DNA from 3 places in the Streptomyces sp. NPDC001443 genome. Region 1 is predicted to be linked to each of the others. Evidence: riboswitches for the same ligand, from Rfam matches in the RefSeq annotation. Region 1 holds a riboswitch; each other region holds the start of a gene.
What was found. Region 1 has a riboswitch for S-adenosylmethionine ahead of ACWC24_RS37080 (putative leader peptide). Riboswitches for the same ligand answer to the same signal wherever they lie in the genome.
Positions count from the first base shown of each region.

Region 2: linked by a shared signal. The riboswitch ahead of ACWC24_RS04470 (aminotransferase class V-fold PLP-dependent enzyme) and the one ahead of ACWC24_RS37080 (putative leader peptide) in region 1 are both predicted to bind S-adenosylmethionine.
Region 3: linked by a shared signal. The riboswitch ahead of ACWC24_RS22085 (ABC transporter substrate-binding protein) and the one ahead of ACWC24_RS37080 (putative leader peptide) in region 1 are both predicted to bind S-adenosylmethionine.

Region 1 covers NZ_JBSFIA010000052.1:29,069-38,683, reverse strand. Annotated here, with positions in the region: gene ACWC24_RS37105 (formylglycine-generating enzyme family protein) at 1-294, opposite strand, end outside; gene ACWC24_RS37100 (dipeptide ABC transporter ATP-binding protein) at 395-2,044, opposite strand; gene ACWC24_RS37095 (ABC transporter permease) at 2,129-3,064, opposite strand; gene ACWC24_RS37090 (ABC transporter permease) at 3,061-4,023, opposite strand; gene ACWC24_RS37085 (ABC transporter substrate-binding protein) at 4,028-5,647, opposite strand; gene ACWC24_RS37080 (putative leader peptide) at 5,887-6,003, opposite strand; SAM riboswitch class IV at 6,038-6,151, opposite strand; gene ACWC24_RS37075 (DUF1684 domain-containing protein) at 6,254-7,078, opposite strand; gene ACWC24_RS37070 (TIGR03564 family F420-dependent LLM class oxidoreductase) at 7,186-8,109, opposite strand; gene ACWC24_RS37065 (sulfite oxidase) at 8,520-9,615, shown strand, end outside.
Region 2 covers NZ_JBSFIA010000002.1:364,214-373,828, forward strand. Annotated here, with positions in the region: gene ACWC24_RS04440 (NlpC/P60 family protein) at 1-913, opposite strand, end outside; gene ACWC24_RS04445 (NlpC/P60 family protein) at 1,184-2,218, opposite strand; gene ACWC24_RS04450 (NYN domain-containing protein) at 2,429-3,772, opposite strand; gene ACWC24_RS04455 (hypothetical protein) at 3,809-4,048, opposite strand; gene ACWC24_RS04460 (rhomboid family intramembrane serine protease) at 4,212-4,940, shown strand; gene ACWC24_RS04465 (Lrp/AsnC ligand binding domain-containing protein) at 5,024-5,305, shown strand; gene ACWC24_RS04470 (aminotransferase class V-fold PLP-dependent enzyme) at 5,439-6,839, opposite strand; SAM riboswitch class IV at 7,019-7,135, opposite strand; gene trpD (anthranilate phosphoribosyltransferase) at 7,272-8,336, opposite strand; gene qcrB (cytochrome bc1 complex cytochrome b subunit) at 8,458-9,615, opposite strand, start outside.
Region 3 covers NZ_JBSFIA010000021.1:47,302-56,916, reverse strand. Annotated here, with positions in the region: gene ACWC24_RS22120 (ATP-grasp domain-containing protein) at 1-936, shown strand, start outside; gene ACWC24_RS22115 (MFS transporter) at 945-2,210, shown strand; gene ACWC24_RS22110 (cupin domain-containing protein) at 2,268-2,720, shown strand; gene ACWC24_RS22105 (nucleoside deaminase) at 2,823-3,368, opposite strand; gene ACWC24_RS22100 (LLM class flavin-dependent oxidoreductase) at 3,398-4,234, opposite strand; gene ACWC24_RS22095 (MFS transporter) at 4,325-5,482, opposite strand; gene ACWC24_RS22090 (transporter substrate-binding domain-containing protein) at 5,565-6,590, opposite strand; SAM riboswitch class IV at 7,207-7,316, shown strand; gene ACWC24_RS22085 (ABC transporter substrate-binding protein) at 7,648-9,297, shown strand; gene ACWC24_RS22080 (ABC transporter permease) at 9,294-9,615, shown strand, end outside.

The sequences.
Region 1 (9,615 bases):
GAACCGGGAGAACCGCTCGTTGGTCACCGCGTGGACATCGATCCAGAAGGGCGACACGGTGACCTCGCGCACGGGGCCCTCGCCGTCCTCCGGGAACCCGTCCGGGTCGTCGGTCCCCATCAGGAACGTGCCGCCGTCGAGCAGCACCATGCCCTGGTGCCCGCCCGGGTCGGTGGCGCCCGGCGGTCGGTGCGGCTCCAGGCGGACCGTGGCCCCGAGCCCCGTCCGAGCCGTGTGGGTGCCGCCGCCGGGGGGTGTGCAGCAGCTCCCGGGTTCCGCCTCGGACGGTGCCATGTGACCTCCAGCATCGGACTGATCCGCTGCCCCGAGGCTACGTCCCTCACGAACAGCGCATTTTGACGGTACGTCGGCTCAGTGTGCCGTCATCGGTCCTTCACCCCGTCACCGTCCCGGCCGCGCGGACCGGATCCCGACCGCCAGGGATCGCCGCGAGCAACTCGCGGGTGTACGCGTGCCGTGGGCGGGCGAAGAGGTCGTCCGCAGGACCCGTCTCCACGACCCGGCCCGCCCGCATGACGGCGACCTGGTGCGCGATCTGGCGTACGACGGCCAGGTCGTGCGAGATGAAGAGGTACGCCACCCCCAAGTCCGCCTGCAACTCGGCCAGCAGCTCCAGCACTTGGGCCTGCACCGACACGTCGAGCGCGGAGACGGGCTCGTCGCACACCACCAGGTCGGGGGAGAGGACGAGCGCGCGGGCGATCGCCACCCGCTGACGCTGCCCGCCGGACAGCTCCGCGGGCCGCCGCTCCAGCACGGCCGCCGGAAGCGCCACCCGGTCGAGCAGTTCGCGGGCCCGCGCGAGCCGGGAGACGCGATTGCCGACCTTGAAGGCGCGCAGTGGCTCCGTGATCACCTCGCCGATGGAGAAGCGCGGATCGAGGGACGCGTACGGGTTCTGGTAGACGAGCTGGGCACGGCGGCGCAGCTGTCTGGCACGAGTGCCTGTGGCGGTGGTGACGTCGGCGCCGTCGAACAGGACCTGCCCGGCGGTCGCGTCGGCGAGCCGGAGCACCAGCCGCGCGGTGGTGGACTTGCCCGAGCCCGACTCGCCCACCAGCGCGAGGGTCCGTCCGCGCCGGAGGGTGAAGCTGACGTCGTCGACGGCACGCAGGGTCCGGGGCCCGTCGCCGGTGCGGGGCAGCCGGAACTCCTTGACCAGGTTGCGCACTTCCAGCAGGGGACCCGTGTCCGTCGTGGGCGGCGCGGATGGGGACGGGCGGCGGCGCCCGCCGGTGAGGCTCGGGGCGCTCGCCAGCAACTGCCGGGTGTACGCGTCCCGGGGGCCGGCGAGGACGTCACGGGTGGGGCCCGCCTCCACCACCCGGCCCTGCGCCATGACCACCAGCCGCTGCGCCCGGTCGGCGGCGACCCCGAGGTCGTGGGTCACCAGCAGGACCGCCGTGCCCGACTCCTCGGCGAGGCGCTGGAGATGGTCGAGGATGACCCGCTGCACGGTGACGTCGAGCGCGCTGGTCGGCTCGTCGGCGATGATCAACTCGGGTCGCGCCGCGATCGCGACGGCGATCAGGACCCGTTGCCGCATTCCGCCGGAGAGTTCGTGCGGGTACTGCCGGGCCCGGACGGCCGCGTCGGGCAGTCCGGCCCGGTCCAGGACCTCGATCGCCTCGGCGGCGGCCGAGCGGCGGCTCGCGAGTCCGTGGATGCGCAGCACCTCGGCGACCTGCTCGCCGATCCGTTTGACCGGGTTGAGCGACACGGTCGGGTCCTGGGGTACGAGGCCGATCCGCGCCCCGCGCACGGTGCGCAGCTCCGCCTCCGACAGCGTGGTCAGGTCGTGCCGGCCAAACCGGACCGTGCCCGCGTCGATGCTGCCGCTGTCCGGCAGGAGCCTGGTGATGGCGTGCGCGGTCGTGCTCTTGCCGGAGCCCGACCCGCCGACCACCGCCGTCACCTGTCCCGGCCATACGTCGAGGTCCACGCCCCGGACGGCCGCCACGGTGCCGCCGCGAGTGCGGTACGAGACGGACAGGCCGCGGATCTCCAGCAGTGGTGCGGTCACGTCCGCACCGCTTTCAGAGCCCTCACTGTCCGCCCCGCTCTCATTGCTCCCACCACTCCCACCCTTCTCTCGTCGGTCGGTCGGTCATCGTCGGCGGGACCATTCGCCGTCCAGCGCCCTCGCGACGCGGTTGGTGGCCAGTACGGTCGCGGCGATCGCCAGACCGGGCAGCGCGGTCAACCACCAGGCGTTGGCCAGGTAGTTGCGGCCCTCGGAGATCAACGTGCCCCACTCCGGAGCGGGCGGGGGAGCGCCGTAGCCGAGGAAGCTCAGCGCCGACACCGCCAGGATGGAGGCGCCGAAGTCGAGGGTGGCCAGGACGATCACCGGGCCCGCGGCATTGGGCAGCACATGCCGGCCCAGCACCGAGTACCAGCGGGCCCCACAGGAGCGGGACGCCTCGACGAACACCGCCTGACGCACCCGGAGCACCTCGGCGCGCGCGACGCGGGCGAAGGAGGCGACACTGGCGATGCCGACCGCGACGGCCACCTTCACCGTCCCGTATCCCAGCGCGGTCACCAGGGCCAGCGACAGGAACAGCGCGGGGATGGACAGCAGGACGTCGACGAAACGCATCACCACGTCGTCCACCCAACGGCCGACGAACCCGGCGACCACACCGAGCAGCCCGCCCACCACGAAGGCCACCAGCACCGCGATCAGCGTCGCCTTCAGGGACAGCTGGGCGCCGTGCACCACCCGGGCGAACACATCGCGCCCCAGCTCGTCCGTGCCGAACCAGTGCGCACCGCTCGGGCCGCGGAAGTTCTGCGTCGGCACCCCCTTCAGCGGGTCCCGCGAGGTGAACAGCCGCGGCCGGAACGAGGCCGCCACCACCAGCACCAGCACGCCGACCGACAGCAGCAGACCGGGCCGGAGCACCAGGAACCGCAGCATCCGCCGTACGCCGAGGCGGCGCCCCGGTTCGGGAACGGACGACGCACCGACCGGCCGGGCGAGGCCGGGCGCGGCCTCGGCGGGAGCCTCGACAAGGCTCTGACTCAGGCTCTGGCTCATACGACACGCGCCCTTCCGCCCGGGGAGGCCATCACGATCCGTGGGTCGAGCAGCGGATAGACCAGGTCGACGACCAGGTTCGCCGTCACGAAGACCAGCGCGCCGAACGCCACCACCCCCTGGACCACCGGGATGTCCTGGGCCGTGACAGCCGCCGCGGTCACCCGGCCCAGGCCGTCACGGGAGAACACCGTCTCGACGACGACCGAACCGGCGATCAGCTGCCCCACCAGCAGGCCGACGACCGTCAGCGCAGGCAGGGAGGCGTTGCGCAGCGCGTGCCGCAGATGGACCCGCCACCGGCCCGCGCCCTTGGCACGGGCGGTCTCCACATACGCCTGGTCGAGCGCGGTGAGCAGGCTCTTGGCCAGCACCTGCGCGATCTGGGCGCCGGTCGGGACCGCCAGCGTCAGCGCCGGCAGCACCAACCCGCTCGGCCCGTCGTTGCCGAACGCGGGGAACCAGCGCAGACGGAAGGAGAACACCTCGACGAGCAGCAGCCCCACCCAGAACGTCGGGACCGACACCCCCAGCGGCGGCAGCGACAGCAGCAGCTGCCGCAGCCGACGCCGCGTGGTGTACGTCGCGGCCACCGCCAGTCCGCCGCCGAGGACCACCGCGAACAGCAGCGCTGTCGCGGTCAGTTGGAGGGTCTGGGGCAGAGCGTCGGCCAGGGTCGAGGCGACCGGTCGGCCGGTGCTGACCGAGTCGCCGAAGTCCCCGCGCACCGCCCGCCCGAGATACTCGGCGTACTGCGCGAGCACCGGCTTGTCGAAGCCGTACTCGTGCCGCAGCGCGGCGATCTGTCGGGGATCGACCTGCCCCGAGTCCATTCCGGCACCGGCCATCGCCGTGACCGGGTCACCCGGCAGGTAGTCCAGCACCAGGAACGACACGGTGTACGCCGCCCACAGCACCCCGACCGCCTGCGCGAGCCGTTTGAGCACATAGCCGCGCACGGGGTCAGCCGATCCAGGTGTCGTGCAGCTGGATCCGGCTGGAGGCGTCGAAGGCGAGGTCGTGCACCTTCGTGGACACGCCCAGCTGGGTCTGCAGCTCCACCACCGGCACGTTGTAGGCGTCGCGCACGATCGACTGCTGTGCCTGGGCCACCAGCCGGCTGCGCTCGGCCGGGTCGCTGGTCGCGGCCTGCGCGGACAGCGCCGTGTCCAGGCCGCCTGCCGGTACGCGGTAGAAGTTGGCCAGCTTCGTGGAGAAGGTGCTGCGCAGGATGTCGGGGTCGGCGCGGGTGATGTTGCTCCAGATCACGTCGTATTCGCCCGACTGCTGTATCGGCGACAACTGGGTGAGCTGGAGCTGCCGGAGGGTCACCTGGACGCCTACGGACTTCAGTTGCTGCTGTATCAGCTCCAACGCGGGCTGGTTCGTGGCCGCGTTGGGAACCCAGTCGATGGTCAGGCTCAGCTTCCGCCCGTCCTGGACGCGGATGCCGTCGCCGCCCACCCGCCAACCGGCCTCTTCCAGCAGGGACTTCGCCTTGGCCGCGTCGAAGGCGAGATCCGGGGCGAGATCGGTGTAGTCGGGCGTGGTGTGTGCGAGGACGCTGGTGGCCGCCCGGGTGCCGGTGGGGAAGACGGTGTCGGCGATCTGCTTCCGGTCGACGGCGGACAGGATCGCCCGGCGGACCCTGATGTCCTTCAGGACCGGCCGCGCGTTGTTGAGGGCGAGTCCGAAGACGATGCCGGGGTTGGCCCGCCGCTGGAGGGCGACCTGGCCGCCCTTGAGTGCCGCCTCGTCGGCCCGGCCCACGCTGCCGATGGCGTCCACCTGGCCGGACCGGAGACTGCCGGCGCGTACGCCCGCCTCCGGTACGACCTTGAACACCACCTGGTCCAGATACGCCTCGCCCCGCTTGTTCCACCGCGAGGATCCCCAGGCGTAGCCAGGGCGTCTGGTCAGGGTGACCGACTGGTTCTGCACGTACTGTTTCAGCACGAACGGTCCGGACCCGATCACCCCGTCACTGCACTTCTGCTGCGGTGACTTCGTCACGCTCGCCGAGGACTCGATCCCCAGCGAATGTGTGGAAGTCGCTTGCAGGAACTGGGCGTTGGGCTGCTGGAAGATGACCTTGACGGTGAGCGGGTCGACCACCGTGGTGCTTTCGACACCGCTCAGATAGCCCTCGGCCAGAGTCCCCAGGACACCGAGCTTCGGCACCGCGTCGAAGTTGTCCTTGACCACCTGGGCGGTCAGCGGGGAGCCGTCGCTGAAGGTGACACCGGAGCGCAGATGGAAGGTGAAGGCGGTCGAGTCGGCACTGATGTCCCAGCTCTTCGCCAGCCACGGCACGATCTTGCCGGTACGGGGATCCTGGTCCGTCAGGGAGTCCACGATCTGGCGCACCGAGTAGATCGTGTCGTTGCTGCCGACCTGCTGGGGATCCACGCAGCCGGCGTCCGAACCCACGGCGAAGGTCAGGGTGCCGCCGGACCGCGGCTTGCCGCCTCCTGTGCCGGAGCCGTCGGTGCCCGACCCGCAGGCGGTCAGCAGCACGCCGGTGGTGAGCAGGGCGGTGAGCGTCGCCCATCGGGGAGTTCTGAAATCCGGTAGTGCTCTCACGAGAGGTTCTCCTCTATGCGTCGCCCGGCATGGAGCACCGCACGAGGCACGACCGCGCACAGGCGCGCGGTCCCGGTCGGCGCGACGCCGATGACGGGGAAGTGCCCTGCGGACAGGGGCCAGGCGGAAAGCGGATCAGGAAGATCAGCAGGAAACGGGGGATATCGACCGCTGATGGGTGTGACGGATGTCGACCGTCGGCGAGGAAGGTCGCCGAAGCCCGGCCGCGGGAAGGGCCGTCAGGCCTGACAGAGGCAGCTGGTCGAGCGCTTCAGATCGATGTGGCGTCGGCGCGCCAGCCGGGAGAACACCATGGCGACCAGGGAGGAGGCGGCAGGGCCACCATCGCGTCGCATCACGGTCCTCCACCTCGTCGGCCCTGAACACAGGGCCACGCGCTTGCGGGGATCGTCGCTGATCCCGCCGGGCTTTCACCTGGAGCACCCCGCCGCGCGGGAGGGTTGCCGGTCAGCGAGCCAGGGCTTGACGCTGACACTCAATGCCGTTCTTGATCGTACGGAGCGGTTCCGACGTACGTCAATGCCGCGACCGGACGCTCCCGCGGCGACGTGGGGACGGCCGCGGTCGCGCCCGGAAGGTCATGGTTCAGGAACCGCCGCGCTCGCGCGGGAGCTTCTGGCCCGCCTCGATCGCCACCGTCAGCCGGTTCTCCGCCGGCGGCAACGGGCAGGTGGCCAGGTCCGTGTAGGCGCACGGCAGGTTGGTGGCCCGGTTGAAGTCCAGGACGACCGTGCCGTCGGCTGCGGGCGGTTCGACGGACAGGGTCCGGCTGGCGGTGTAGGTGGTGACCCCGGCGGTCGTGTCGGTGAACAGCACGCTCAACCGGCCCTGACCGGCCCCGGGAAACGCGGTCAGCGACAGCCGGTGCCCGTCCACCTCGAACTCGATCCTGCCGGGCGCCTCGTACACGTGCTCCAGACCCTCAACCACGGCGCCCACGGTGGTGGACCGCGGCTCGTCGAAGGGGATGTAACGGCCCGTCACGGCCCAGCGCGGGTCGGGGGCGTAGGCCGGTGTTCCCATGAAGGCCGTGCGCAGCGGCGCGTCAGGGTGCCGGGGGCGCACGATGTCATGACCGCCCCGCTTGGCGACCTCGATGACGGCGTCCTTCCAGACCGCGTCGACGCCACCGCGTTCGGGCAGCACGCCGAAACGGTGCTCACCGCTCACCGGCTTCCCGTCGACGACCAGTTCCTCACCGTCGTCGAGCGCGACGACGACCCCGTCGGGGCCGGTGTGCCAGCTACCGGGCGCGTCGCTGAAACGCTGCGGCCGGTCGTCGAGCCAGTGCAGACCGGTGATCGCCAGGAAACCGTGCGGGCCGGAGAGCCGGGCCTCTTGTTCGCGGTACCACTCCAGCCACTGTTCGGTGAAGGCACGGAGGTCTGCCGTGGTCGCCTCGCTGGTCATGAAATCTCCTTCGGTGTACGGAGGTTGGCCCCCGCGCGGGGATGCTGGGTCGGGGGCTGGGGACGGGGGTCTTCGGAGCTCGGCGGGATGCCGTGGATCCGAGGGGCTCAGGCGGCCAGTTCGCCGAGGAGCGCCCAGGTACGGCGCCGGTCCGCCGCTCCCGCGATCTCGGTGCCCGAGAACACGACCTCGGTCGCGCCGGCGTCGCGGTAGCGCCGTACCTCTGCCTCGACCGCCTTCTCGTCGCCGATCACGGCCAGGTCCGCGGCGCGCCGGCCGCCGGAGAGCTCGATGACCCGGGCGTAGGACGGGACCTGTTCGTAGAACGCGAGGTTCTCGGTGGCCTTCGCGCGCACCGCGTCCACGTCGTCCGTGACCACGCCGGGTACCAGCGCCACGATCCGGGGCGCGGGCCGTCCGGCGGCCTCGGCCGCGGCGGCCAGGGCGGGGACGATGTGTTCCGAGAGGGCGCGCGGTCCCGCGAGGTAGGGCAGGATCCCGTCCGCCAGCTCACCGCTGACCCGCAGCGCCTGCGGGCCCATCGCGGCGACGAGCAACGGGACACCGGACTCCGCGCCCGGTACGCGCGCGGGGATCGGGGTGGTGGCGGTGAGCAGCTCACCGTGGAAGTCGGCCGTGCCGGTCTCGGTCAACTGGCGCAGTGCGGTGAGGAATTCACGCAGCCGGGCGATGGGCCGCCGGAACGGCAGGCCGAAGCCGGTCTCCGTCAGCAGTTTCGTGCCCAGGGCCAGTCCGAGGTGGTAGCGGCCGTGGGTGGCGGCCTGGGCGGTCTGGGCCTGACTGGAGACCAGCAGGGGGTGGCGGCCGAAGACGGGGATCGCGGAGGTGCCCACGTGCAGCTCCGGTACCGCGCGTCCGACGATCGCGGCGAGCTGGGGTGAGTCCGCGCCGAAACTCTGGCCGAACCACACGGACCGCAGCCCGGCGGACGCGGCCTCCTCGGCCAGTCGCACACTGGCGTCGACCTGGTTCTGCGCGTCGGATGCGTTGAGTGCTACGCCAACAGTCATGTCAGTGGGAACGGGCGGCCGGTGAGCCGGCATTCCTGCCGAGTGTGACGGCTGTATGTCAGTCGTGTGAGGCGGTGCTGCCCGGTCTGTCGGTCGGGTGCGGGGCGCGGCAGCCACGCCGGCAGACCCGCCTGGACACGCGGTTCACCGGCAAGTGGGCTCCGTTGACGCCTTCCGCCCCGCGTGCTTACATCCCGCCATGCCGTTGTCGGAGCCGCTGACCCGCCGTCGCGCCGTGGACCTCGTCCGCGTGGCCGCCGCGCTGTGTCGGACGACCGGCTGACCTCGCGCTGCCGCCAACCTCCTTCCAGCACAAGCCGGTCGGGCACGCAGCGGACCGTCCCGGCAAGACTTGCGCCGAGCCGTCGAGCCCTCCCTTTCGTCCCGCCCCGTCATGACGAGGACCCGCCATGCCTTCCTCCACCCCCACCGGCCGACACCTCGAAACCGACTACGACCGTCGCAGACTGCGCCAGTGGCTCGCGGGAGAGGCCAGAGCCGACGGGGTCACCCGCCGTCGGCTGCTCGCCCTGCTCACCGCGACCGCCTCCGCGACCGCGATCGGTGGCGCGCAGCCCGCCCACGCCGCCGACAGGACGATCGTCAAACCGCTGCCCGCCGAGTGGTTCATCGAGCGCGGCACCAACGCCGAGACCCGCTGGGAGGCGCTGCGCGGAACCGGCCACCACACTCCGAACGAACTCTTCTTCGTGCGCAACCACACCGCCACACCCGTCCTGGACGCCGACGACTGGCGGCTTCGGCTGTGGGGGAGCGGCTTGCGCGGCAGACCGGGGGAGGACCGGCCGGTGGAGTTCGGGTACGACGATCTGCGCGCGCTGCCGGCCGTCACCCGGACCGCCTTCGTCGAGTGCGCCGGGAACGGCCGCTCCTACTACACGACGCAACAAGGGGAGACGGTCACCGGCACCCCGTGGACCCTGGGCGCGATCGGCGTCGCGCGCTGGCGCGGGGCGCGCCTGGCCGACGTGCTGCGCAGGGCCGGGCTGTCCGCGCGAGCCGTGGACGTGCAGCCGCGCGGTCTGGACGCCGAGTACGTCAGCGGCGGTGAGAGCCTGGGCCGGGTACGCCGTCCGCTGCCGCTGGCCAAGGCCCTGGACGACGTACTGCTCGCGTACGAGATGAACGGCGATCCGCTTCCGTACGACCACGGCTACCCGGTACGGGTGCTGGTGCCCTCATGGGTGGGGATCGCGTCGATCAAGTGGGTCGGCGACATCGAGGTGTCCGCACAGCCGCTCTTCTCGCCCTGGAACACCACCTTCTACCGGCTGTTCGGCCCCGCCCACCCCGAGAACGGCAGCGCGCCGATCACCCGGCAGACCACGAAGAGCGCCTTCGAGCTGGCGAGCGGGGCCACGTTCACGGCCGGCCGCAGGCACGTACTGCACGGCCGGTCGTGGTCGGGCGCGGGAGCCGTCGCCGAGGTCGACGTCAGTACCGACGGCGGTACCAGCTGGCGGCGCGCCCGGCTGCACGACCGGC
Region 2 (9,615 bases), on a different contig from region 1:
CGTGGCTGGCGTCGGACCGGTAGACGACCAGGTCCCCGGGCCGGGCCTGGGAGAGCGGGATCTGCTGCCCGGCGAACCGCTGGGCCTGCGAGGTGCGCGGCAGCTGCACCCCCGCCCGCCCGTACGCCCACTGCATCAGCCCCGAGCAGTCGAAGCCGCCGGGACCGTTGGCACCCCAGACGTAGGGGCGGCCCAGCGCGGAGCGGGCGGCGGCGACGGCGAACGCCGCGCGGCCGGTGGCCGGTCCGGCCCAGCCGAGCCCGGACGGGTCCGCGCGGCCGGAGCGGGAGGCCCGGCCGAAGGCCAGACGCTCCTGGAGGGGCAGGGAGTTGAGCAGCCGCCGCGCCCGGGCGAGCTTCTTCTCGACGGTCCGCTTGTGCGTGGCCACCGCCCGGCGGCTGCGTTCCAGCTCGCCGAGCTTCGAGGTCGCGTCCGCGCGCTCCTGGGCGAGCTCGCGCAGGGCCGAGCGCAGTTCGGTCAGCTCGTCGGCCTGACGGGTGGTGACGCGGTCCAGTACGGAGGCCCGGTCGAGGTAGTCGTCCGGGTCGCCGGAGAGCATCAGGGCCAGGGACGGGTCCAGGCCACCGGAACGGTACTGTGCCCCGGCCAGCGAACCGAGCGTGCGGCGCAGGGAGTTGACCCGGTCCTGCTGCCGGGCGATCCGGTCGCGGGCGTGGCCCACCTGGGTGCGCAGGAGATCGGCGCGCTCGTCGGCCCTGTCGAAGGCCTGGGTCGCCCGCTCGGCCTCCTCGTAGAGGCGGTCCACCTCGGCCCGGGTGCCGTCGCGCGGTGCGGCCGTCGCCGGTACGGCGCCGATGGCGGCCGTTGCGGCTGTGGCGGCCGACAGGACACTGAGGGCTGCGCAGGCACCCCGGTCGAACCCGGACGGTGCAAGGCGGCGATGGGACCCCACGGGAAACCGCACTCCTTCCGCTGGCGGACGAGGACCGCTCCCCCGACCCGGGGGCGGACGTGCCACGGCGGTGTGGGGAAACGCGCCAGACAGTAGCCCCGTCGCGGGGCGGCGGCCAAAGACGTCGGCGGGGCGCACGACGTGACGCCCCGCCGCTGACGCAGGTCACCGGCGGGGCGTGGGTTCACTTGGCGGTGTCGCAATTCGCCCGATCGGGCGGTCCCGATCAGTGCTGCGCGGACCGCTCCCGAAGGGGCTCGGGGCTGCGGGTCAGATGCGGACGCCGAACTGGAACGGCATGTTGCCTATCGACTCGTAGCGCACGACGGTGCCGGTGCGGGGGGCGTGCAGCACCTGGCCGTTGCCCGCGTAGAGGCCGACGTGGTGCTGGTCGCCGTAGAAGATGACGAGGTCGCCGACCTGGAGGTCGCTCTGCGAGTAGATGCGCGTACCGGCGTTGGCCTGGGCCTGCGAGGTGCGCGGGATGGAGACGCCGGCCTGGGCGTAGGCCCAGGAGGTGAAGCCGGAGCAGTCGAAGGAGGAAGGGCCCGAGGCGCCGTAGACGTAGGGCGAGCCTATCTTCGTCTGGCCGGCCGAGAAGGCGGCGGCGGCCCGGCCGGAGGCGCTGGTCTCGTTGCCGAGGTCGACCCGGGCGCTGGCGGAGCGGCTGGCGCGCGCGTCGGCGTCGGCCAGGGCCGCCTTCTCCTTGGCCGTCAGCGTGTTGAGGAGCTTCTGCGCCTCGGCCAGCTTGGCCTGGACTTCCTTCTTCTTCTTGCCCAGCTCCGTACGGGTGGAGGCCAGGTCCTTGAGCTTGTCGGAGGCCTCGGCGCGCTCCTGGGCGAGCTCGCGCTGCTTGTCCTGGATCTTCTTCAGCGCCTCGACCTGCTGGCCGCTCAACTGGTCGAGCGTGGAGGCCTTGTCGAGGTAGTCGTCCGGGTCGGCCGAGAGGAAGAGCTGGAGCGAGGAGTCGATGGACCCGGTGCGGTACTGGGCCGCGGCCGCGAGGCCCATGCTGTCGCGCAGCTCGTTCAGGTCGGCCTGACCGCGCGCGACGTTGTCCTGGATGGTGGAGATCTCCTTCTGGAGCTTCTCCTGCTTCTCCTTGGCCCCGTTGTACTTCTCGGTGGCCTGCTCCGCCTCGTCGTAGAGCTTGTCGACCTTGGACTTGACCTCGTCCTTGGTCGGCTTCTCGCTCGGCGCGGCGTTGGCGCCCTGGGCGCTCAGCACCACGGCGGCTGCGGCTGCGGTGGTCAGCACGGTCACGCGTGCACGACTCGGCTGCTTCGGTCGACGGTGGGACGCCACGGAGACGAGCTCCTTCTTCTGAGTGAGAAGCCGTACGGAGATTCGAAACCTGACCTTAGTGATGTTCCTGTGATCAGTTCAAATCCTCCGGCGAAAAATCCCGGTTACGCACCGCATTCTTTGCCGGCAACTCACATGCAGTGATGCCCGATTGACGCTACGTTGCGTGACGACTCCGTCAATTCGGGCATTGCTTCCGGAACTTGACGTTCAGGACAGGCGCTTGAGAAGGACCGCCGAAGCCACCGGCCGCGCCCCCGCCCGGGCCACCCCGTCGGCCACCTCACGGTCGGTCGAGGCCACGATGACCGGCCGGCCCGGAGGCTCGGCCCGCACCAGCTGACGGATCAGTTCGTCGGCGGTGACGCCCGGCTTGGAGAACAGCACCCGCACCCCGCGGGGCGGCGCGAGCAGCACCGGCGCCACCAGTTCGGCGCCGTCGAAGACGCAGGTCACCTCGGCTCCCGTCTGCGCGGCGAGCTGCGAGAGCTGCCCGAGCAGCCGCAGCCGCTGCTTCTCCAGCGGCATCTGGGGATAGCCGGTCTTGGTGACGTTGTAGCCGTCGACGACCAGATGCGCCTGCGGCAGCGCGAGCAACTGGTCCAGGATCGCCGGGTCGTTCTCGGACAGTGCGCGGTTGGCGATGTCCTTCGGGGTCATCCGGCCGGGCTCGACCGCGTCCACGGTCTCCGCGGGCCGCACCGACACCGGCGGCAGCGCCAGCTCCCGGCGCAGCCCCTGGGCCGCGTCGAGCACGGTGTCCAGCAGCAGCCGCACTCGCATGTCCTCGACGCTGCGCCCCTCGCGGGCCGCCTTGCGGGTGGCCTCCAGGGCCGCCTCCGCCTCGCCCAGGCGCGCCTTCAGCCGCCGGGACTCGCTCTCGGCGGCGGACACCTGCGCCTGCGCCTCGGCCCGCGCCACCTCGGTCTCGCCGTGCACCTTGCGCAGCGCCGCCTCGCCGCGCTTGACGTCACTGAGGGCCGAACGCAACTTGCGGTGCAGCGACTCGGCCTCCCGCTTCGAGGCGTCCAGCTCGGCCCGCAGCCGCTCGGTCTCGGTCCGGCCCTGCTCACGGGCCCGGTCGAGCTCCTCGCGCAGCCGTTCCAGCTCGGCTCGGCTCTCCTCGTCGGCCCGCTCGGCGTCCGCGCGCAGCGCCTCCTCGCCGGCCGCGGCCACCAGCTTCACCCAGCCGGCCGGCCGCAGTACATAGGCCGCGGCCGCCACGTCCAAGGGGTCCGCGGCCGGGGGCGGCGAACCGGAGTCGAGGGCGCCGGCGAGTTCGGGCTGCGCCTCCCTGAACTTCTCGGCGATGCGCTGCCGGAAGAGCGAGTCCGTCTCCAGCGCCGCGGCCATGGCGTTGCCCGCGAACTTGACCCGACGATTCGGGGCGAACCGGGCGTACTGTCGCAACTGGGCAGGCAGTTCGGTCAGGACCAGCCCGCCGAACCCGTCCGAGACGATCTGCACGACCCGGCGCCGCACCCCGTCGGGCAGCGGACGGTCGAGCACCTCGGCGGCGCCGTCGCCCGGCCCCCCGCCTGCGGTCTCCACCATCCGTCACACCCCAATATCCGTGCGGGGCCGCTCCCGTCAGGAGCCGGCGCCCGGCCTGTCCACGAGTTCCACCTGGTCGACGGCGTTGCACCAGCGGCAACGCACCGACTCGATCGTCTCACTGACCACCTCGCGCTCCTCCACGCTGGGCTGACCGGCGAGGTCGAGATGGACGTACTCCACCACCTTCGACGAGCGGGTCACGTCGAAACGCGTGAGGTTGCCGCAGAGGGTGCAGCGCCACCGCGTCGAGGCGGTCGGCAGGGGAACCGTCATCAGGGCTGTTCGCCTTCCTTCTGTCCATTGTCCGTGACGCACCGGGCTCTCCCCGGAACATGTGGCTCGTAACCCTACGGCCTGGCGGGTACTCGCCGCCCACCCGTCCACGGCGGCGAGGCGGTCTGTGCTGATCCGTCCCCGTACGTCATGCTCTGTGTTCATGATCAGCGACTGGAACGGAACCACGGGCAGCGCGATCCGGAAGCCGTCGGCACCCGTGACGTACGGGCTGATCGCCCTGTGCTGCCTGGTCTTCCTGATCGGCCCCGCCTCCGGCTTCAATCCCGGGTACGGCACCGGCGCCGCGCTGTCGGCCGTCCAGCGGGCCTACTTCCGCCACTGGGGCGTGGTCCCGGCCGAACTGTTCCGGGACGCCCCGGGCCAGGCCCTGACGCCCGCCAGCGCCCTGTTCGTCCACGGCAGCTGGGTCCACCTCCTCGGCAACATGCTCTTCCTCTACGTCTTCGGGGCGATGACCGAGGAACGGATGGGCCGGGTGGAGTTCACCCTCTTCTACGTCGGCTGCGGCTACCTGGCACTGCTCGGCTACGCGGCCGCCAACGCCGGCTCCGAACAATCGCTGGTCGGCGCGTCCGGGGCGATCTCCGCGGTCCTCGGCGCGTTCCTGTACCTGTTCCCCCGGGCGCGGGTGACCAGCCTGCTGCCGTTCCTGTTCTTCCTGCCGGTGCGCTTCCCCGCGTGGGTCGTGCTGCCCTTCTGGGCGGCCCTGCAGTGGGTGGCGGCGGGCCGGGCCACCCAGGGCCCCGGCGTGGCCTACCTGGCACACCTGGTGGGCTTTGGCACGGGCTTCGGGTACGCGTGGCTGCGGTTCGGCCGCAGCCGCGGTCCGGCCCGGCAGGTCAGGGCCGCCACGGGCGACGGCGGCTGACCGGCCCGGCCGGCCGCCGCGGCCTTGGTGGGTCCGGGATCACGTCATAGAGTGAGGGCCCCGGCCGAGAGAGAGAACCAACCGTGATCACCGCGATCGTCCTTATCAAGACCAGCGTGGACCGGATCCCCGAGATCGCGGAATCGATCGCCGCACTGGACTCCGTCAGCGAGGTCTTCTCCGTCACCGGCACCTACGACCTGATCGCGATGGTGCGGGTGACCCGGCACGAGGACCTGGCGGAGGTCATCCCGGGCCGGATCAGCAAGATCCCCGGCGTCGAGGGCACGGACACGCACGTCGCGTTCCGCACCTACTCCCAGCACGACCTGGAGGCGGCGTTCGCGATCGGTCTCGACAGCTGAGGCCCTCCCCCGCGGACCGGTAAGGGCTGAGCGCGCGGTTCCCCGCGCCCCTCGGGCGGGCCTGCCCGCAGGCGGCCCCAGGGGCGCGGGGAACCGCGCGACCGGCCATGACGGCGCCGCGCGACGGGCCCGGTCAGACCGCGGGCACGCAGCGGCCGTCCTCGGTCCGGTAGCGCCACTTCGCGCCGTCCCTGACCAGTTCCCGCACCGCGGTCACGAAGCGCTCCACGTGCTCGTCCGGCGTTCCCGCGCCGAAGCTCACCCTGATGGCGTTGAGGGACTTCTCGCCCGGCGCGGCCTCGGGAGCGCCGCACTCGCCCTGGCTGCCCGGGTCGCTGCCCAGCAGCGTGCGCACCAGCGGATGGGCGCAGAAGAGGCCGTCGCGGACGCCGATGCCGTACTCGGCGGAGAGGGCGGCCGCGAAGTGGGAGCTGTTCCAGCCCTCCACCACGAAGGAGATCACCCCGACCCGCGGGGCGTCGTCGCCGAAGAGGGAGAGGACCCGCACCTCGGGCACCTCGGCGAGGCCCGCCCGGACGGTGTCGATCAGGTGCAGCTCACGGGCGACGAGCGCCTCGAAGCCCGCCTCGGTGAGGGCCTTGCAGGCGGAGGCGATGGAGTAGGCGCCGATCACGTTCGGCGAGCCGGCCTCGTGGCGGGCGGCGCTGTCGTGCCACTCCACGTCCACTCCCCCGTCCGCGCGCCGGGTGACGCGCCGGCTCGCGCCGCCGCCGGCGAGGTACGGCTCGGCCTCGCGCAGCCAGTCGGCGCGGCCGGCCAGGACCCCGGAGCCGAACGGCGCGTACAGCTTGTGGCCGGAGAAGGCGACCCAGTCGACGTCGAGGTCGCGGACCGAGACCGGGTGGTGCGGGGCCAGCTGCGCGGCGTCCAGGACGATCCGGGCGCCGTGCGCGTGGGCCGCCGCCGCCAGCTCGCGGACCGGCCACAGCTCACCGGTGACGTTCGAGGCGCCGGTGACGCAGACCAGGGCCGGGCCATAGGGGCCTCCCCTGCTCGAGCGCAGCCGAGAGCTTGGGGAAGGGTCGCGGTCGGCCAGGGCGCGCTCCAGGGTCTCGACGGCCTGCCGCGGGCTGCGCGGGGCGTCGAGATAGGTGACCTGGGCGTCCTTCCAGGGCAGCAGCGAGGCGTGGTGCTCGGTCTCGAACACGAAGACCTCGCAGCCGGCCGGGAGCGCGGCCGCCAGCAGGTTGAGGGAGTCGGTGGTGGACCGGGTGAAGACCACCTGGTCGCCGGCACGGCAGTCGAGGAACTCCGCAACCGTGCGGCGGGCGTTCTCGAAGAGGTCCGTGGACAGCTGCGAGAGGTAGCCGGCGCCGCGGTGGACGCTGCCGTAGTACGGGGCGTACGCCGCCACGTCGTCCCAGACGCGCTGGAGGGCGGGGGCGCTGGCCGCGTAGTCGAGCGCGGCATAGGTGACTTCGCCGCCCGTGACGAGCGGAACGGTGACATCACGGCCCAGAACGGCCAGCGGGGCACAAACGGTCCGGGCGGAGGCAGCGGTGGAGACGGACATGGGGAACTCCCGTGAGCGGCAAGGCGGAATCACCACGCGAGCACACGGGCTCGAGCGCGGAGAAAGGAAAAGGGGTGTGCGGAGGCGGGGCTCGACGCCCTAGCGCATTCGCTTGCTCACGGAAGGCTCCCTCGATGACCAGGACCCCTGGTGCTGGGCTCGTTCAGGAGCCGTCGAGGGGTCCGCGCTTGCCGTGGACCTCGTTGCCCACGACCTGGTCCTCACCCGGGGCACCCCGCCACGGACGGAGGGTTGCCGGACAGTCGGCCGGGGCCTCATGACTGTCACTCATGACCTGTCCGTCATCCTGCCACACGGCCCGTGAAGCGCAAGGCGCGGTCCGCATCCTGGACCGCGCCTAGCCTCGTCCCCTCGGCCGGGGCCCTGCGTCGCCCCGGCCCGGCCGCAGCGCACGCGGCCGGGGAGGGCGGATCAGGCGTTGCTGACGGCCACCCAGCGCTCCAGCGTCCGCCGGGCCGCGGCGGAGTCGATCGACTCCGCCGCCCGGTCCATGCCGGCGCGCAGCTGCTCGGCCAGCGTCCCGGAACCCGGCCGCAGCGCCACCAGCGCCGCCGCGGAGTTCAGCAGCACGGCGTCCCGCACCGGCCCGCCCTCGCCGTTCAGCAGCCGGCGCGCCACATCCGCGTTGTACGAGGCGTCGGCGCCGCGCAGCGCCTCCACGGGCACCGGTTCGATGCCGACGTCCCGCGGGTCGAAGGCCTCCTCTGTGACCTTGCCGTCGCGCACGACCCACACCCTGGAGGTGGCGGTCGTGGTCAGCTCGTCCAGGCCGTCGTCGCCGCGGAACACCAGCGAGGAGTTGCCGCGCTCGGCGAAGACACCCGCGATGATCGGCGCCACCCGGGGATCGGCGACACCGACCGCCTGGGCGCGCACCTTCGCCGGGTTGGTCAGCGGGCCCAGGAAGTTGAACACCGTCCGGATGCCCAACTGGCCTCGGGCGGCCGCCACATGGCGCAGCGCCGGGTGGAACTTCACCGCGAAGCAGAAGGTGATCCCGGCCTCCTCGGCGACCTCCGCCACCCGCTTCGGCGTCAGTTCGAGGTTGACCCCGAGCTTCTCCAGGACGTCCGAGGCGCCCGACGCCGACGAGGCGGCCCGGTTGCCGTGCTTGACGACCTTGGCACCGGTGCCCGCGATGACGATCGAGGACATCGTGGAGATGTTCACCGTCTTCGCGCCGTCGCCGCCGGTGCCGACGATGTCGACGGTGTCGCCCGGCACCTGGATCACGTTGGCGTGCGCGTACATCGCCTCGACCAGTCCCGTGATCTCCTGGACGGTCTCGCCCTTGGCCCGCAGTGCCACCGCGAACCCGGCGATCTGCGCGTCGGTGGCCTCGCCGCGCATGATCCGGTCCATCGCCCAGGCGGTGCTCGCGGCGCTCTGGTCGCGGCCCTCCAGCAGACCGTTCAGTACCGCGGGCCAGGAACGGCCCGCCGCGGTGTCGCCTCCAGCGGGGGTCACAGCGCTCATCAGCCGCTCCTGGTTCGTAGACACGTACAGACTGACTACAGCCTATCCAGCGCCGGACACGGCGAAGGACCCCGTCCGAAGACCGGACGGGGTCCTTGTGTGCGCGTGGCGAGCGCAGCGATCAGTGGTGGCCGTGGCCGCTCGTGATCTCCTTGTACTCGTCGACAGTCGGCTTCTCGATCTGGCTGTCCTCGTCGAAGTACGCCTTGCTGATCTTGGCGCGCAGCTTCTGCGAGCCCTTCAGCTTGCGCTCGACACCGTTCTCGTCGACCGTCGGGCCGAGTTCGAGCGGCTGGTACTGCTCGTGCGCGGTGAGGGTGTGGAGCTGCTCCTGGCTGAGCGGCTCGTGGATCTCGATGAACTCACCGTGCGGCAGGCGCTTGATGGTGCCGGTCTCGCGACCGTGCAGCACCTTGTCCCGGTCCCGGCGCTGGAGGCCGAGGCAGATCCGCTTGGTGACGATGAACGCGATGACCGGTCCGACGAAGAAGAAGATCCGGACGAACCAGGTGATCGAGTTGATCGACAGGTGGAAGTGGGTGGCCCACAGGTCGTTGCCACCGCCGACCAGCGTGATCATGTACATCGTGACCCAGGCGGTGCCCAGGGCCGTGCGGGTCGGCGCGTTGCGCGGGCGGTCCAGGATGTGGTGCTCGCGCTTGTCGCCGGTGATCCAGGACTCGATGAACGGGTAGAGCGCCAGCGCGGCGAGCACGACACCGAAGAGGACCAGCGGGATGAACACGCCCAGGACCAGCGTGTGGCCCCAGATGTTGATCTCCCAGCCGGGCATGTAGCGGATCAGACCCTCGGCGAAGCCCATGTACCAGTCGGGCTGGGCGCCGGTCGACACCTGGTCCGGACGGTAGGGGCCGATGGCCCAGATCGGGTTGATCTGCGCGATCGCCGCGATGGCCGCGATGGCACCGAAGACCAGGAAGAAGAAGCCTCCGGCCTTGGCCATGTAGACCGGCAGCAGCGGCATGCCGACGACGTTCTTGTTGCTCTTGCCGGGGCCCGCGAACTGCGTGTGCTTGTGGTAGAAGACCAGGATCAGGTGGCCCACGACCAGGCCGAGCATGATGCCCGGCAGCAGCAGGATGTGGATCGAGTAGAACCGCGCCACGAAGTCGTGGCCCGGGAACTCCCCGCCGAAGAGGAAGAACGAGATGTACGTGCCGACGATCGGCATGGACAGGATCGCGCCCTCGGTGAAGCGGACACCGGTGCCGGAGAGCAGGTCGTCCGGGAGCGAGTAACCGGTGAAGCCGGTGAACAT
Region 3 (9,615 bases), on a different contig from region 1:
GGAGCGACCGAGACGGCCGCGCAGGCGCTGCGGGACAAGGTCCGGCTGCGCGAGGTCTCCGCCGCGGGAGGCGTCCGCAACCCGCGCTGGCGCGAGGTGCACGGCCCCGCGGACATCCTCGACTTCGCCGACGGCGGACCGGTGGTGGTCAAGCCCGCCAACCGGCAGGCCAGCGTCGGCGTGCAGCTGCTCGACTCGGTCGACGCCGCCACCGCCGCCCAGGCCTGGCAGCGCACCTCGTCGGCGGCCGAGTACGAGCAGGTGCCCGACCGGCCGCTGGCGTGGCGCTTCCTCGCCGAGGAACGCCTGCACGGCCCCGAGTACAGCGTCGAGGCCCTGGTCCGGGACGGCGAGATCGTCTTCGAGAACGTCACGGCCAAGACCGTCGTCCCCGGGCCGTACCCGGTCGAGCTCGGCCATCTGCTGCCCGCCCCGCTGGACGAGGACACCCAGAGCGCGTTCGCGACGGCCGTACGGGCGCTGGTCGCCGCCACCGGCTTCGAGACGGGCATCCTGCACGCGGAGTGGATCCTGACCGAGTCGGGCCCCACGCTGGTCGAATGCGCCGGCCGCTGCCCCGGCGACTACCTGATCGACCTCATCGACCTGGCCTACGGCACCCGGATCAGGCTGACCCTCATCGACCTCCTGGCCGGCCGCCCTGTCGACCTTCCCCGGTCCGCGCGGCAGACCTCCGCGATCCGGTTCCTCGCCGCCGGGCCGGGCACCGTGACCGAGGTCTCCGGTGTGGACACCGCGCGGCGGCTGCCCGGCGTCCAGGTCGCGGAAGTGGATGTGGAGGCCGGCCAGGAGGTCAGGCCGTGGGCGTCCTCCTGGGACCGCGCCGGGCACGTCATCGCGACCGGGCCCGACGCGCACACCACCCGTCGGCGCGTCCTGGACGCCGACGCCGCCATCCGCATCGCGACCGATTGAGGAAACACATGTCTGTGCTGTGGCAACGCGTCCGCGGATGGCGCGGGTCCGTGCCCGGAGGGTCGGTCGGCATACGGCTGGCCGTGATGGCGATCATCGACGCGGTCGGCACCGGTGCCTTCCTCGCCGTCTCCGTGCCCTTCGTCACCAGGTCGGTCCATCTGTCGGAGGGCTCACTCGGGCTCGGCCTGACCCTGTCCGCCGCCATCGCCCTGGGCACGGCCATCCCGATCGGCGTCCTCGCCGACCGGATCGGCCCCAAGAAGGTGCTCGTCGGGGTGAGCCTGTGGCGCTGTGCCTGCTTCGTCGTCTACCCGCTCGTGCAGAACCTGTGGCAGTTCCTGACCGTCGTGTGTCTGCTCGGCCTGGTCGACAAGGCGGCCGCACCGATGGAACAGGCCCTGGTCGGGCAGGCCACGGCGACCGAGGACCGGGTCAGGGTGGTCGCGATCCTGCGCTCGCTGCGCAACGTCGGTTTCACCGTCGGCGCCCTCCTGGGCGGTATCGGCCTGCTGATCGACACCCGGGCCGGATACAGCGTGATCCTGCTGGTCAACGCCGCTTCTTTCGCCGTGCTCGCGAGCCTGGCCGCTCGGCTGCCGGTGCTCAGCGCCCCGGCCAAGAGCCTGCGCCGACGCTTCTCCGTCAGTGTGCTGCGGGATGGCTCGTTCCTGTCGTTCACCGGCATCAACGCCGTGCTCACCATGCATATGACCTTGCTGAGCATCGGTATCCCGCTGTGGATCGTCAAACACACCGACGTCTCCTCGGCGCTGATCTCCCCGCTGGTCGCGGTCAACACCGTGCTCGCGGTGGCCCTGCAGGTGCGGGCGAGCCGGGGCACCGACACCATCGCCGGCGCCGCCCGCGCCCTGGTATGGGCCGGGATCTCGCTCGCCCTGTGCTGCCTGCTGCTGATCGCGGCGCCGAAGCTGCCCGTCGTCCTGGCCGTCGGCGTGCTGCTGCTGGCCATGGTCGCGCTGACCGGCGGCGAACTGTTCCAGTCCGCCGGCGGCTGGGGCGGCTCCTACCTGCTCGCGGCGCCCGGCCAGGAAGGCGTCTACCTCTCCGTCTTCTGGCTCGGCGTGGCCGTCCAGCAGATCGCGGCCCCGGTCCTGGTCAGTCTGGTCGTCACGACCGGCACAGCGGGATGGGTCGTCCTGGCCGTGCTGTTCGCCGTCTGCGGCCTCGCCGCGCCGGTCATCGGCCGCTGGGCACAGGCACAGGCGGACAGCAGACCTCAGCCTGACCCGAGCCTGGCCGAGGCCACGTGACCCCCTGCACCACCGGCCTCCCGGCCGAACAGAGTTGATCACCATCTGAGGAGAGACATGTCCGTTCCGCTGTATGTTCCTGCCGGTGAGGGCGAGTTCGTCAACATCCGGGACACCAAGAGGACCTACCTCAAGCTCACCACGCCGGACTCCGACGGCGAGTTCGGCTTCTTCGAGCACCACATGGCTCCCGAGGCGAGCGGCGCCAGTCCGCACATCCACAAGCAGTCCACCGAGATGTTCTACGTGGTGAAGGGCGAGATCGAGTTCACCATCGGCGACCGCAAGGTGGTGGGTGAGCCCGGCGCGTTCGCCTTCGTGCCCAAGGGCGAGCCGCACGGCTTCACGAACCGGGGCGACGAGGACGCCACGCTGCTGATCATGTTCTACCCGATCTACGACCGCGAGGACTACTTCCGCGGCCTGGGGCGCCTGACCGCCAACGGGCGCAACCCCAGCCTGGAGGAACTGCAGGAGCACATGGCGAAGTACGACCAGTTCATGGTCTGACCCGGCACGAGGAGACAACGAACGGGGCCTGGCGGCGATGTCGCCGCCAGGCCCCGCCGTACGTGCTGCCGCGCTTGCCGCGGTAGTCCGTACGTGCCGCCGTCAGTCGCCCGCGCTGTCCCCGTTGCGGGAGCGCCACATCAACTCGCGTACCTGAGCGGCCAGTTCATCTACCGGACCGGCCACCACCGCACCGGGGACGACGTCCTGGACGGACAGCGGACTCAGGGGCGAGGTGATGGGCACCCCCCATTCGGCCTTCCAGTCCCGGGCCTGCTGGGCCGAGCTCGCGTACACGATCCGGCCCAGTCCGGCCCATCCATGCGCGGCCGCGCACATCGGGCAGTGCTCCCCCGAGGTGTACACGGTCGCGGTGGCCCGCTCCTCGGCCGGCAGACGGGTCGCGGCCCAGCGGGCGAGTTCGAATTCCGGGTGCCGGGTCGGATCACCCGTGCTGGTCTCACGGTTGCGGTCCTCGGCGAGGATCTTGCCGTCCGCGTCGACGAGCACGGACCCGAACGGCCAGTCGCCGGCCTCCACCGCCTCGGCGGCCAGCTCGATGCAGCGGCGCAGGTAGGGCAGGTCGGTCTCGCCGACGGTGGTGCGGTCGCCGCCGCTCTCGGAAAGGTCGTGGTCGTTGAGGGCCACTGTTCACTCCGTCTCTTGGATCGTGTCGGCTACGGTCGGTGCGCGGCCAGGGTCGCCAGTGCCTGCCACGCCACTTCGGGCCGCAGGGTCTCGTCCGGGTCGCCGTGATAGGGATCGACAAGCACGGTTTCGGCACCGGCGCGACGCAATTCCTCGATGTCCTCGAGAATCTGCTCCAAGGTGCCCTCACCGGCCCGACGGTCCGGGTCGTCGACCGGTTTTTGCGTGACCTTCAGATAGATGCGCGGCGCCAATTCCGGCACGGGTCGACCGGCGTCGGCCGCACTCTGTTTCAGACGGTCCAAGGCATCCCTGAACCAAGGCATCGTGAACCGCAGCGGATGCCACGGAGATCCAAGACGTACGGCCCTGCGGATTGCGGCTTCGCTGTTTCCGCCGACCCAGATCGGAATCTGTCCGCAGCCGTAGTCCGCCTCGTTCTCCCAAGCGGTCCTTATGGTTCGAAGGTGTTCGTCGGTCAGCGCCCCGCGCCGCTCGAACGGGACGCCCAGCGCCTCGAACTCTTCGCGCGCCCAGCCGACCCCGACACCGAGGATCAGTCGGCCGCCGCTGAGTTGTTGCAGGTTGGCAGCCATCCGGGCGACCAGCAGCGGATGCCGGTAGGGCGTGATGAGTACCGTCGTACCGAGGCCGATCCTGCTCGTGATTCCGGCCAGCCAGGCAAGAGTTGTGACAGGTTCGTAAAATGGAGCGGGATATTGTCTGGCGACGTCCGACGTGATCGCCACGTGGTCGGAGAGCATCAGCAGGTCGTAACCGAGACCCTCCGCGGTTTTGGCCCAGCGGGCCAGGTTGTCCGGGTTCGCACCCGGGCCGAAGTTGGGGACGTTCACACCGATCCGCATGCCCCAACCCTAGCAACTCCACGACAGCGAGACGCAGTTGTCGACGACGTCGGCTTTCCGCGATACGAATGGCCGACAAGCGCCGGCCGGTCAGTTCTCACCCGACGATCCGAAATTCCTCGAATCCGGCCGGTGTGCTGTGCGCAGGTCCAGGAGGAGGAGTACGACAAGGACGGCCGCCGTCGCCGGAAAGAGCGCGGACGGGCCGCCGAGGGAGAGCAGGGGGCCACCCGCGAGCGAGCCGATACCGGTACCGCCGTCGAAGGCGATGTTCCACGCGACCCCGGCCACACCGACCCCGCCGGGGCGGTCACCGGCCGCCCTCAGGGCGAGGACCAGGGTGGCGCTCTGGACGGCGCCGAAGCCCGCTCCGAACAGGGCGGCACCGGTCAGCAGAAGTGCCGGCACGCCGGAGCCGGCTCCCCCGGCCGTGCCGAGCGCCGTGACGAGAGCTGCGGGCAGCAGCACCGGGCGGCCTCCGTAGCGGTCGATGAGCCATCCGGCGCCGAGCCGGGAGAGCACGGTGGCGGCCTGCGCGGCGAACAGGGCCCGCGGCGCGGCCGACGCGGTCAGCGGCAGGAAGGTGAAGACGACGCCGTAGGCCGTGGTGGAGGCCGTCTCCACCAGGAGCGGGCCGGTCATGGGGCGCAGTAGCCGCCATGTTCCGCGCACGGCGTGCGGACCGCCGGAGCGGGGTCCGCCCGGCCGGGCGGGCCCAGCGGCACGAGGCAGGCCGAGGGAACCGGCCAGGACCAGCGCGGCCGTGACCGCCGCCAGGGCGAAGGCGAACGGGTACGCCTCCCGCCGGGCCAGGGCGACGCCCAGCGGGGCACCCAGAACGCCGGCGACACCGACCACCGCGCCGTACCAGCCGATGGCCCTCCCCCGGCTGCCGGACGGGAACAGTTCGGCGGTGAGGGTGACGCCGACGACGACGAACACGCCGAAGCCCAGCCCGCGTACCGCCACCAGACCGGTCAGGACGGGCAGCGTGGAGGCGGCCGGAAGCACCAGGCACGGCAGTCCGAGCAGCGCACCGCTCAGGGCGAGCGAGCACCGCTGCCCGAGCCGTGCGAACAGCCACGGCGTGAACGGCTGGACCACCAGGGTGGCCGCCATCATGGTGGCGGTGAGCACTCCGGCGCCGGACGGTCCGGTGCCGGAGCGGACGGCGTACGCGGGCATCGCACCGAGCAGCAGATTGAAGCCCGCGAAGCCGCCGAACGCGGCGATCAGAGCGCCGGTCACCGCTGCCCGGTGCCGTCCGGCGGACAGCGCCGGTACCTCGTCCCGCCCGGACCCGCGTCCCCGATCTCGTACCGCCGTCATGTCAGGAGTTGTCGAGCGGCAGTCCGGGCGGGTTCACCTCCGACTTGGCGACGGCCTCGTTGGAGAGGTTCCAGGCGGCCAGCCACTTGGCGTACTGACCGTTCTCGATCAGGTAGTTGATCGCGTCGGCGATCGGCTCGGCGAGCCCGCTGCCCTTCTTCGAGGTGGCCGCGATCAGGCCTTGGAGCGACGCGCCGGCGCCGGAGAACGTGCCCGCGTTGGCCGTGGGCGTGGGCGTCTTCGCGGTCTGGGTGACGTGATAGGAGATGGTCGGGTTGGGGCCGAAGTGCGCGTCGATCCTGCCGCTGTTGAGCGCCTGGTAGACGCCGTTGTTGTCCGGGTAGTGCTTGACGGTGAGCGTCTTGCCCTCGCTCTGCAGCTTCTTCTGCCACTCGAGGAGGATGCGCTCCTGGTTGGTGCCCGCCCCGACCTCGACCGTCTTGCCCGCCAGGTTCTCGTAGTTGCCGTCGAACTTCCACTTGCTGGACTTCAGCACCTCGAACGCGAGGTTGTCCTGCCGGTAGGAGGCGAACTCGTACTTCCTCTTGCGCTCCTCGGTGTCGGTGACGTTGGAGAAGGCCACGTCCACCTTGCCGCTGTCGATGCCGATGAAGAGGTTGGCCCAGGTGAAGTTCCGGCTCTGCGGCTCGAGGCCCAGGACCGCGGCGACCAGGCGGCCGATGTCGGTCTCGGACCCGGTGAGGGTCTTCTGGTCGTCACCCACGAACTCGAGCGGGGCGGAGCCGGAAGGCAGAGCGCCGTGACCGATCACCAGCTTGCCGCTCTTGCGGACGGCAGCGGGCAGCTCGGCGCTGATCGACTTGACCTCGGACACCTGGAGGGTCACCTCCTTGGCGGCACCGTGCGAGAGCTGACCGATGGTCACGCTCCCGGAGCCCGCGTCGTCCGTCTTGGCGGCGGCGGCACTGTCCCCACCGCAGGCGGTGAGCCCGGTGGCGAGAGTGGCGACGGCAGTCGCCGCGGTGATGCCGCGTATCAGGCTACGTCGGGTGACGTGGGTAGACATGGCCGTTCCTTGTCGCTCGGGAGAAGGGTGGTGGCGTGGGGGAAGGAAAATCGTCGGTACGCCGTGGGGGGCGCGGGGAAAGGCGGTGGACCGGACGACGTTGCTCAGGACGTACGGGGTCCACTCGTCGAGGCGCGTGCGATGACCGGCCGACGGGCGAGCCCCGGCCGAGGACGGCACGGAGGCCGTCCGAGCGCTGCTCCAGACGGCTGAAAGGCTTCGCTGCGTCGCCCTCAGGTACGGCAGGACCGCGGCCGCGTTCGGTGCGGCGATCGGACTCGCGCCGTTCCGCTGCGGTCAGGCTCCGTACGACGACGGAACCCAGGTCGCGCGCCGTGGGACGGGGGTCAGCAACAGATCTCGTCGAACTGGTCGGCACGGCGGCTCACCCAGAACGGGTCGAGCAGCACCATGTGTGCCGTGCCAGTGGTTTCCATGGCCGGATATAAGCACACCTCCGTCAACGGCGTCCACCATGCGTCCACTGGCCGGGACCGGACCGCACCCCCACGACCCCAGGCCCCAATTCACCTGTACGTGCCCGCTGTTCGTCGCACACGTCTGCCCTCCTGGCGCGTCTTGACGCCGGAAGAACAGCCGATCTACGGTGTGCGCGAGCTACGAGTTCCGGTGATCAAGCCCTGGCTGGCCGGACGGCAACCCTCGACGCAGTGGGGTGCCCCAGGTGAAGGCTCGGCGGATCTCATTCTTCTGCAAGTGCGCTCACACAGCCCCGCAGCGGGCCGGAACCAGGGAGGACGGCATGGCGACGCCCTTGCTGCTGTGCTCCCGGCGCCATGTCGACCTGCTGCTGGTCTCCAGCTGTCTGTGTAAGGTCTGAATCCGCCCCTTCCGGGCCCGGGGACCTGCCCACCCGGCCGAATTCCGGCCGGCCGTGCCCGCTGCCCCGTCGTGTTCCGGGCCGGTAGACCTTCCGCCTTCCGGCCCGACCGTGCAACACCCCCACCCCCTTTTCCGACGTGATTCGGCCCGCCGTGGCGCAGTCCTGCGCCGACGGCTGCCTCACGCATCCCTGCTGCGGAAACAGAGACCCCTGATGGCACTGCACAACGGCGCGACACCGAACAGACCCCTGCGGTCCGGTCTCGGCGCGATCTCCCTCGGCACCGCGTTCCTGGTGGCGCTGACCGGCTGCACCAGCAGCAAGGACGGCGAGACCACCAGCTCCACCGAGGCCCTCACCATCGGCACCACCGACCAGGTCACCAGCATCGATCCGGCCGGTTCCTGGGACGCGGGCTCCGGCACCGTCGAGAGCGAGGTCTACGCGACCCTGCTCAGCCAGAAGAACGGATCCGCGGACGTCTCACCCGACCTCGCCACCGGGATCGAGCAGACCGGGCCGAAGGAGTACACGGTCACGCTCCGGAAGGGCCTCAAGTTCGCCAACGATCACGAACTCACCGCCTCGGACGTCAAGTTCAGCTTCGACCGGAACCTGAAGATCGCCGACCAGAACGGTCCTTCGTCGCTGCTGTACAACCTCGCCTCGGTCGCCGCCCCGGACCCGGCCACCGTCGTCTTCACCCTCGAGTCGGCCAACGACACTCTCTTCCCGAAGGTCCTGTCGACGGCCGCGGGCTACATCGTGGACGAACAGGTCTTTCCCGCGGACAAGATCCTCGACGACAGGTCCGTCGTCGCGGCCAAGCCGTGGAGCGGGCCGTACGGCATCACCGACTACGACAAGAACTCCCTGGTGTCGTTCACCGCCAACGCGCGCTACAAGGGGCGGCTGGGCACGCCGAAGACCAAGAACGTCCAGCTCAAGTACTACGCAGACGCCGGCAACCTGAAGCTCGACGTCCAACAGGGCACTCTCGACGCCGTCTACCGCACCCTCACCACCACCGACCTGGACGACCTCGCCAAGCACAAGGGCGTCAAGGTCCACACCGGCGCCGGCAACGGCATCCGCTACCTCGTCTTCGACTTCGCCACCCAGCCCTACGGCACCAAGGCGAAGGACGCCGACCCGAAGAAGGCCCTCGCCGTCCGCCAGGCCGTCGCCGACTCCGTCGACCGCTCCCAACTCGCCCAGCAGGTCTACAAGAACACCTACCAGCCGCTCTACACCTCAGTCCCGGACGGACTGACCGGCGCCATCCCTTCCTTCAAGTCGCTCTACGGCGACAAGAAGGGTGGCCCCGACCAGGCTGCGGCGGCAGCCCGGCTGAGGGCGGCGAAGGTCAGGACCCCGGTGACGCTCAACCTCCAGTACAACAGCGACCACTACGGCTCCTCGTCGGCCGACGAGTACGCGCTGGTCAAGACCCAACTGGAGGCCACCGGACTGTTCAAGGTGAACCTTCAGTCCACCGAGTGGACCCAGTACGGCAAGGACCGTGTCAAGCACCTCTATCCGCTCTACCAGCTCGGCTGGTACGCCGACTACCTCGACGCCGACAACTACCTCTCGCCCTTCTACTCGGCCAGCAGCTGGGTCGCCAACAGCTACGACGACCCCGCCGTCCGCGCACTGGTGGCGAAAGAGGAGACGGAGACGGACACGGCCCGGCGCACCGCGCTGATCCAGCAGGCGCAGGACAAGGCCGCCGCCCGGGTACCGCTGCTGCCGCTGCTCCAGGGCTCCACCGCCATCGTCACCCGCAGCGACGTCAGCGGCGTACCCGACGAGCTGGACGCCACCTACCAGTTCCGCTGGGCGGGACTCGCGACGAAGTGAGCACTCCGACGCGGCAGACCGGCGGCGCTGTCGGCACCCCGGCCGACAGCGCCGCCAGTCAGGGATTCGCCCGCTACCTGGTGATCCGCTTCCTCCTCATCATCCCCACCGTCCTGATCCTCGTCAGCCTGGTCTTCTTCCTGATGCGGCTCACCGGAGACCCGATCAGCGCGGCCTTCGGCGACCGCCTGACCCCCGACCAGCTCCACTCCAAACTCCACCAGGCCGGCTACGACCGGCCGTTGCCCGCCCAGTACCTGGACTATCTGCGCTCACTGGCCGTCGGCGACTTCGGCCGCACCGTCACCGACAACCAGC